2 regions of the Pseudoalteromonas qingdaonensis genome follow, and region 2 is predicted to be linked to the other one. Evidence: predicted binding sites of a transcription regulator. Region 2 holds the regulator's gene; the other holds the start of a gene.

Region 1 (3,305 bases), on a different contig from region 2:
TGATCGAAAAAGCCGTTGAACTGGCGGACTCGGCTCGTAAAGGTGGCTTTTTGGCGCTCGAAGAAGCACAGATCAGCAATAAGTTTATGCGCAAGGGCATCGACATGTTGGTCGATGGTCACGATGCCGATGTGGTGCGTGCAACCTTACAAAAAGATATTATGCTGACCTCGGCGCGCCATCAGCAGGGCGCCGGTTTATTTAAAGCGCTCGGCGATATTGCCCCTGCTATGGGCATGATAGGAACACTTATCGGCTTGGTGGCCATGCTCTCAAATATGGATGACCCCAAAGCCATTGGCCCGGCCATGGCGGTGGCCTTGTTAACGACCTTGTATGGTGCCTTTTTAGCCAATGTGATCGCCATTCCCATTCAGTCAAAACTGGAGCTGCGTAAAGACGAAGAAGAGCTTAATCAGCGCCTGATCCTTGATGCCATTCTAGGTATTCAAGACGGTCAAAACCCCAAGGTGATCGAGGGCATTTTAAAGAATTACCTTGCCGAGTCTAAGCGCCAGCTAGATACCGAGGATTGAGCGAGCAATGAGTATGTCCGACGAACAAGCATGTAAATGTCCTCCCCCTGGATTACCTCAGTGGATGGGGACTTTTGCCGATCTTATGTCGTTGTTGATGTGTTTCTTCGTGCTGCTGTTAGCCTTTTCGGAAATGGATGTTCTCAAGTTTAAGCAAATTGCTGGCTCGATGAAGTTTGCCTTCGGGGTGCAAAACAAGCTGGAAGTAAAAGATATTCCTAAGGGCACCAGTGTGATCGCCATGGAGTTTAAGCCCGGGCGACCAGAGCCTACGCCCATTGAAACCATTCAGCAGCAAACCACGGAAATGACCCAGCAGATGTTGGAGTTTCAGGCTGGAGATGAAGACTCGGCCGGTGGTCGCCAGGAGCAAAAAGGCGATCAGCGTGGCGGTGAGTCTGCCAGCACAGAGGAGCTACAAGAGCAGCTTCAAGCCATTGCCGCGGCGGATCAAGAAAGAGTTAACGAGCTGGTGAAGAAAATAGCCCAGCAGCTGGAGCAACAGATCATTGATGGTGCCATAGAGCTGGAATCTCTGGGTCAACAGATCATCATACGTATTCGTGAAAATGGTTCCTTCCCATCCGGCAGCGCGTTTTTACAGCCGAAGTTTAAGCCCATAGTGCAGGACATTGCCCGCTTGCTAAAAGATGTGCCTGGGGAGATCACCGTCTCTGGTCATACCGATGATTTTCAGGTCGCTAATGAGCTCTATACCAATAATTGGGATCTTAGTGCCAAGCGTGCCGTTGCCGTTGCCAGTGAGATGCAAAAAGTAGCAGGCTTTGATAAAAACCGCATGGTGGTGGTCGGCCATGCTGATACTCGGCCCTTAGTACCTAATGAAAGCGATGACGACCGTAAGCGCAATCGTCGGGTGGAAATCTCCATTATGCAGGGTAAAGCGAAAGAATCGGATCCAATTGAAGTAGTTCAGTAGAAATAAAAACCATGAGGGTGCGCTAATAAGTAGGCACCCGTCCTTAATATTCTTTCATCAAAAGTAAAAATGCACTACACTCTTCTTTACTGTATGGATGAACAGTTGTTGTGCTATGAAGCTATATATTGCTGAAAAACCTTCCCTTGGGCGTGCCATTGCTGCCGCTTTACCTAAACCCCATAACAAAAAAGACGGCTATATCGAGCTGGGCAACGGCGATTGTGTAACCTGGTGTATCGGTCATCTATTGGAGCAGGCAGAGCCCGATGACTATGATGCCGCTTATAAAAAGTGGCAAGTACAGCATCTACCCATAGTGCCACAGCAGTGGCAACTTAAAGCTAAAAGCAAAACCCGCAAACAACTTACCTTGGTTAAAAAGCTGATCAAGCAAGCATCGCAAATTGTTCATGCCGGTGACCCGGATAGGGAAGGGCAACTTTTAGTCGATGAGGTGATCTCCCAAGCCAATTTGAGCGCGGCTAAAAAGCAAAGTATTCAGCGATTACTGATCAGCGACTTAAACCTACCCGCGGTGAAAAAAGCCCTTGGACAATTGCGGGCCAATGCGGAGTTTATTCCGCTCAGCGTCTCGGCTTTGGCGCGCTCCCGTGCCGACTGGCTGTTTGGTATGAACCTAACCCGCGCTTATACCCTGGCCGGGCAAAAAGGGGGGTATCAAGGTGTGCTCTCGGTTGGTCGGGTGCAAACGCCCATCCTTGGCCTGGTGGTAGCACGGGATAAAGAAATTAAAGAGTTTGTTAGCAAGCCCTTCTATGAGGTAGAAGCCCTGATGCGCACTCAAGAGCAACAAGGCTTTACCTTAAAGTGGCAACCCAGCGAAGCCTGCCAACCTTATCAGGACGAGCAGGGTCGGGTATTAGTTAAGGCCCTGGCCGACAACGTTGTTTCCCGTATCAAGGGGCAGCATGGATTGATCACCCAGGTCAAAAGGGCAGAAAAACAAGAGCTGGCGCCCTTGCCTTACAATCTTTCTGCCTTGCAAATCGATGCCGCCAAGCGCTTCGGGTTGCCAGCCAAAGCGGTACTGGATACCTGTCAAAGCCTTTATGAAAAACACACCTTGATCACCTATCCGCGCTCGGATAACCGCTATCTGCCCAAGGATCATTTTCAGCAAGCGTCAGCCATTATCGACAGCGTAATTGCTAACGGTGTGTTTTCAAAAGAGCAGCTGGCTACTGCGGATCCGTTAAAAAAAGCACGTTGCTTTAACGATGCCAAGGTAGCCGCCCACCACGCCATAGTGCCGACCAATAAAAAGACCTCGGCGCAGCTTACAGAAACAGAGCGCCGTGTTTATGAGCTGATCTGTCGCCAGTACCTGATGCAGTTTATGCCGGCCTACCGTTATCACCAAACCGATGTGGAAGCTGAGATAGCCGGCGGCAAGTTCACTACCAAGGCCAAAGAAGAACTAGAACGCGGCTTTAAAGTATTACAGCCTAATAAAGAAAGTAATAAAGAAGATCAAGAAGTGCAGACTTTGCCGCCATTAACCCTTGGTCAGCAAGTATTGTGCGAGGATGCGCGGCGTTTAGATAAAAACACCACACCGCCGGCGCACTTTACCGATGCTACCTTGCTTGCGGCGATGACTGCCATTTCCCGCTATGTGAAAGACCCGGATATTCGTAAGGTGCTGCGGGAAACCGATGGCCTTGGCACAGAGGCGACCCGCGCCAGTATTATCGAGTTATTATTTACCCGTGGCTTCCTTGCTCGCAGTGGCAAGACGATTGTTGCCACCGAAACGGGCGTGGCGCTGATCAATGCCTTGCCTGACACCCTTTCAACACCGGATA
Region 2 (3,305 bases):
ACTTTTTTACCGGTTGGGATCACCAGTGGCTTATCCACTTCAAGAAGGTAGTTCTCGCCTTTCTTCTGAGCGTTCTGAATTTGTTCCTGTGGCGTGGCCAGTAAGGAATAAAAGCCCACATCATGGCCCATATACTCGTAATGCCACTTCCACTGCGAGCCGGTGATCTTTATGGTGATATCGGCCTTGCTGGTATCTTCCATGGCAATCAAGGTCTTGGTCGCAGGTACCGCCATGCCGATAAGGATAAGAAAGGGAATTGCGGTCCAAATAATTTCGACCTTAGTGCTCTCGTGAAAAGATGCGGGCTGCGCACCTTTTGACTTACGGTGCCTTAGTAAGGCCCAAAACATGATAGTGAACACTATCACCCCAATCACACAACAGATTATAAATATCGTCATGTGTAACTGGTAAACATTCTCGCTGATATCCGTCACCCCTGGGCGCAAATTATAATCACTATTTGCAAAAGCCAAGTGCGGGGCAAACAGACACAGCAACATGAGGGAGCACAGCTGCTTCATGTACCATCTCCTTAAAACGCGCAACGCAAAAAGAGAAGAGGCAATTACTGCTAGCCAATCTTCATTATTATTATGCTTAGAACTGGCCGATTACATTTACTTTACACAAAGCGATTAAAAAGCAACCAGCAAAGCCTGTAATCTAACCAATTAGTCAAGATTTGAACGAATAGCAAGAAATGAAGCGTTTTTGTTTTGCTTTTTTAAATAAATATTTGTGGAATATTCAAACTGTTAGCTAACAGTGAAAGAAGGGAGAAAAGCGTCGTAAAACCCCCAATAAACGGCGTATCGGGGGCCAAAATACCAAATAAAACCTACATCCAGTCGGCGTTTCGAATTACACCAACCGCTAAGCCCTCAATATCAAAAGATTCATGTTCTAAATCGACTTCGATAGGAGCAAATTCTTCATTTTCCGCATGCAGTAAAACCTTGCGGCCGGCCTTTTCCAGGCGTTTCACGGTTACGTCGTCACCCACTCGGGCCACCACCACCTGACCGTTTTCGGCCACCTGAGCACGATGTACCGCCAGCAGGTCGCCATCAAGAATACCTATATCCTTCATACTCATGCCATTAACCCGTAACAGATAGTCCGCCGCCGGCTTAAACAACATGGGGTCGATTTGGCAATGACTCTCGATATGTTCCTGCGCCAAAATAGGCTCACCGGCGGCAACGCGACCGATTAACGGCAGGCCTAATTGCTCCGGCTCTTCTTCCTCAACCAGCTGAATACCTCGGCTGGCACCGGGTTTCATTCTGATCACCCCTTTTTTGGCCAGCGCCTTAAGGTGCTCCTCGGCAGCATTGGCACTGCGAAAACCTAATGTTTGTGCAATTTCGGCGCGCGTTGGCGGCATGCCGGTATCTTTAATAAAGACTTTGATCAGCTCTAAAATTTGCGATTGGCGATTAGTTAAAGGGCGCATACAACTGGTTTTCCATACAGTACATTTAACTGTGAGTATATACAGTTGTCAGAAAATCGCAAATAAAATCAGGGAATTTACGGAAGTCGCCCCCTCTCCTCTTTAGCCCCACAGCGACAAGTTAAAAGCCACTGCTGGGCGTCTCCAGAAAAGCTTGCTCCTCGGGGGGCGACCGACACCCGAGTATGGCGTTGCGATGGGGGTAGCGACCAAAGCGGTCAATAATAGCCTTACGGGCCAGCTCATAGGAATAACTCTCCAAAGGTCGAAACAGGTGCTCGGCAAGTATATGAATGGCGGTGCTTTCGCTGTGCATATAAGGCATATATAAAAAACTACGCTCCTGCTCGGTTAGCAGCAGATCGTAACCCTTTTCTAGCGCATGCTGAGCCAGACACAGGGCTTGCGCATCCTGAGCAAAGGCGCTGGCGGTATCGCGATATATATTACGGGAGAATTGATCCAGCACGATAATTTCACAGAGCGCCCCTTTGGCACTTCGACGCCATTGATACAGCTCACCCCGACTGGCAGCGCGGTGGGTTTCGGCAAACAACTCAGTGACTTGAGCGTCGAACCCCTCACTCTTTTTAAACCAATCCTCTGGCTGGCACTGATAAAACCAAAAATCATACACGGATTGAAAGTCCATAACCTCTCCTGCGCATTAACCCTTAAGCCGTTACAAACAGTCTAGTCAATTCAGGGGTTCGGATGATGACAAGGAGGCGATATTTTTGCTCACAACCCCAGATACAGCCGCCCGCTCTTCCCTCCCTGCGCAAGCTAACCATCGTAAAAGACTTGCAGATGCCGGAGCATGTGCAGCATTATGTGAGCCAGGTTGCCATCGTGAGCAACACCCGAGCATTCACAGACCTTGCCACATAAGGAGCAGTAAGCATGAGCACACGTATTTGGGCACAGGAAATCGATTTTGATCTTTGCCGCCAACTAGACCTCGGCGTCGGCGGCAAAGGCACCTTGATGACCAAACTCGGTATTGAAATCAGCGAAATCGGCGACGACTACCTGGTGGCCACCATGCCAATCGACAACGAGCTCTACAACCCCATGGGCATAGTCCACGGCGGCGCCTACGTGGTACTGGCCGAAACCGTCGCCAGCTACGCCGCCAACTTTGTTGTCGATACCAGCAAATACTACTGCGTCGGCCAGGAGATCAACGCCAACCACCTCAAAGCCTCACGCACCGGTACCCTCAAAGCCGTAACCAAACCCGTGCATATCGGCGGCCGCTCTTCCGTGTGGGAGATTAAGATTTATAACAGCGCGGGCGATTTGTGTTGTATTTCAAGGATGACCGCAGCGGTGGTGGAGAAGCGATCAAAGGGCACCGGCCTTTAATGCGGGATTGTTTCTGCACCTTGTCTGTAGGCGAGGCTTTAGCCTTGCGAAAGGCGCTTCGATTTTAGATTTTGTCGCGTTGGCGACAACAACCAAAGAGGGAGTGATTCGACTCCCCCTTTGGAAACCCCGCGAACCCGGGATTCGCTAATGCTTCCGAACTCAAGCTTTTGTTAAGCGTTTCGTTTTGCTTTCGACAAGGTTTAACGAGGTGTCCTACCTCGGTAAACCTAGCTCGATATCCCTATCTCGCTGTCTCTAGCACACTCCACAACAAAAGCCGATTTCTACAGCGCGAATCAAAACGGGAGCAACTTGTTGCGAGTCGAGCGTCCATAGGACCCGTTTTTGATGGTGCTTGTTATACATGCAGTGTCTATCAGACCCTGCTGTAACTAATATTTTGATTTACTGTACCATCAATAATTAAATAGCTGATTCCGCAATTACATTTAACGTTGCCAACCACTTTATT

Evidence for each region. The regulator LexA, encoded in region 2, represses DNA repair genes until DNA is damaged. The targets are predictions, from matches to a motif close to TACTGTATNNNNATACAGTA.
Region 1: the regulator LexA is predicted to act here: its motif matches at 1,564-1,583, upstream of WCN91_RS00020 (DNA topoisomerase III).

Annotation. Positions count from the first base shown of each region.
Region 1 covers NZ_JBCGCU010000001.1:3,269-6,573, reverse strand. The annotation lists gene pomA (flagellar motor protein PomA) at 1-536, shown strand, start outside; gene WCN91_RS00025 (flagellar motor protein MotB) at 550-1,476, shown strand; gene WCN91_RS00020 (DNA topoisomerase III) at 1,592-3,305, shown strand, end outside.
Region 2 covers NZ_JBCGCU010000005.1:207,687-210,991, forward strand. The annotation lists gene coxB (cytochrome c oxidase subunit II) at 1-527, opposite strand, end outside; gene lexA (transcriptional repressor LexA) at 845-1,462, opposite strand; gene WCN91_RS06845 (DUF924 family protein) at 1,584-2,114, opposite strand; gene WCN91_RS06850 (PaaI family thioesterase) at 2,366-2,830, shown strand; gene WCN91_RS06855 (hypothetical protein) at 3,210-3,305, opposite strand, start outside.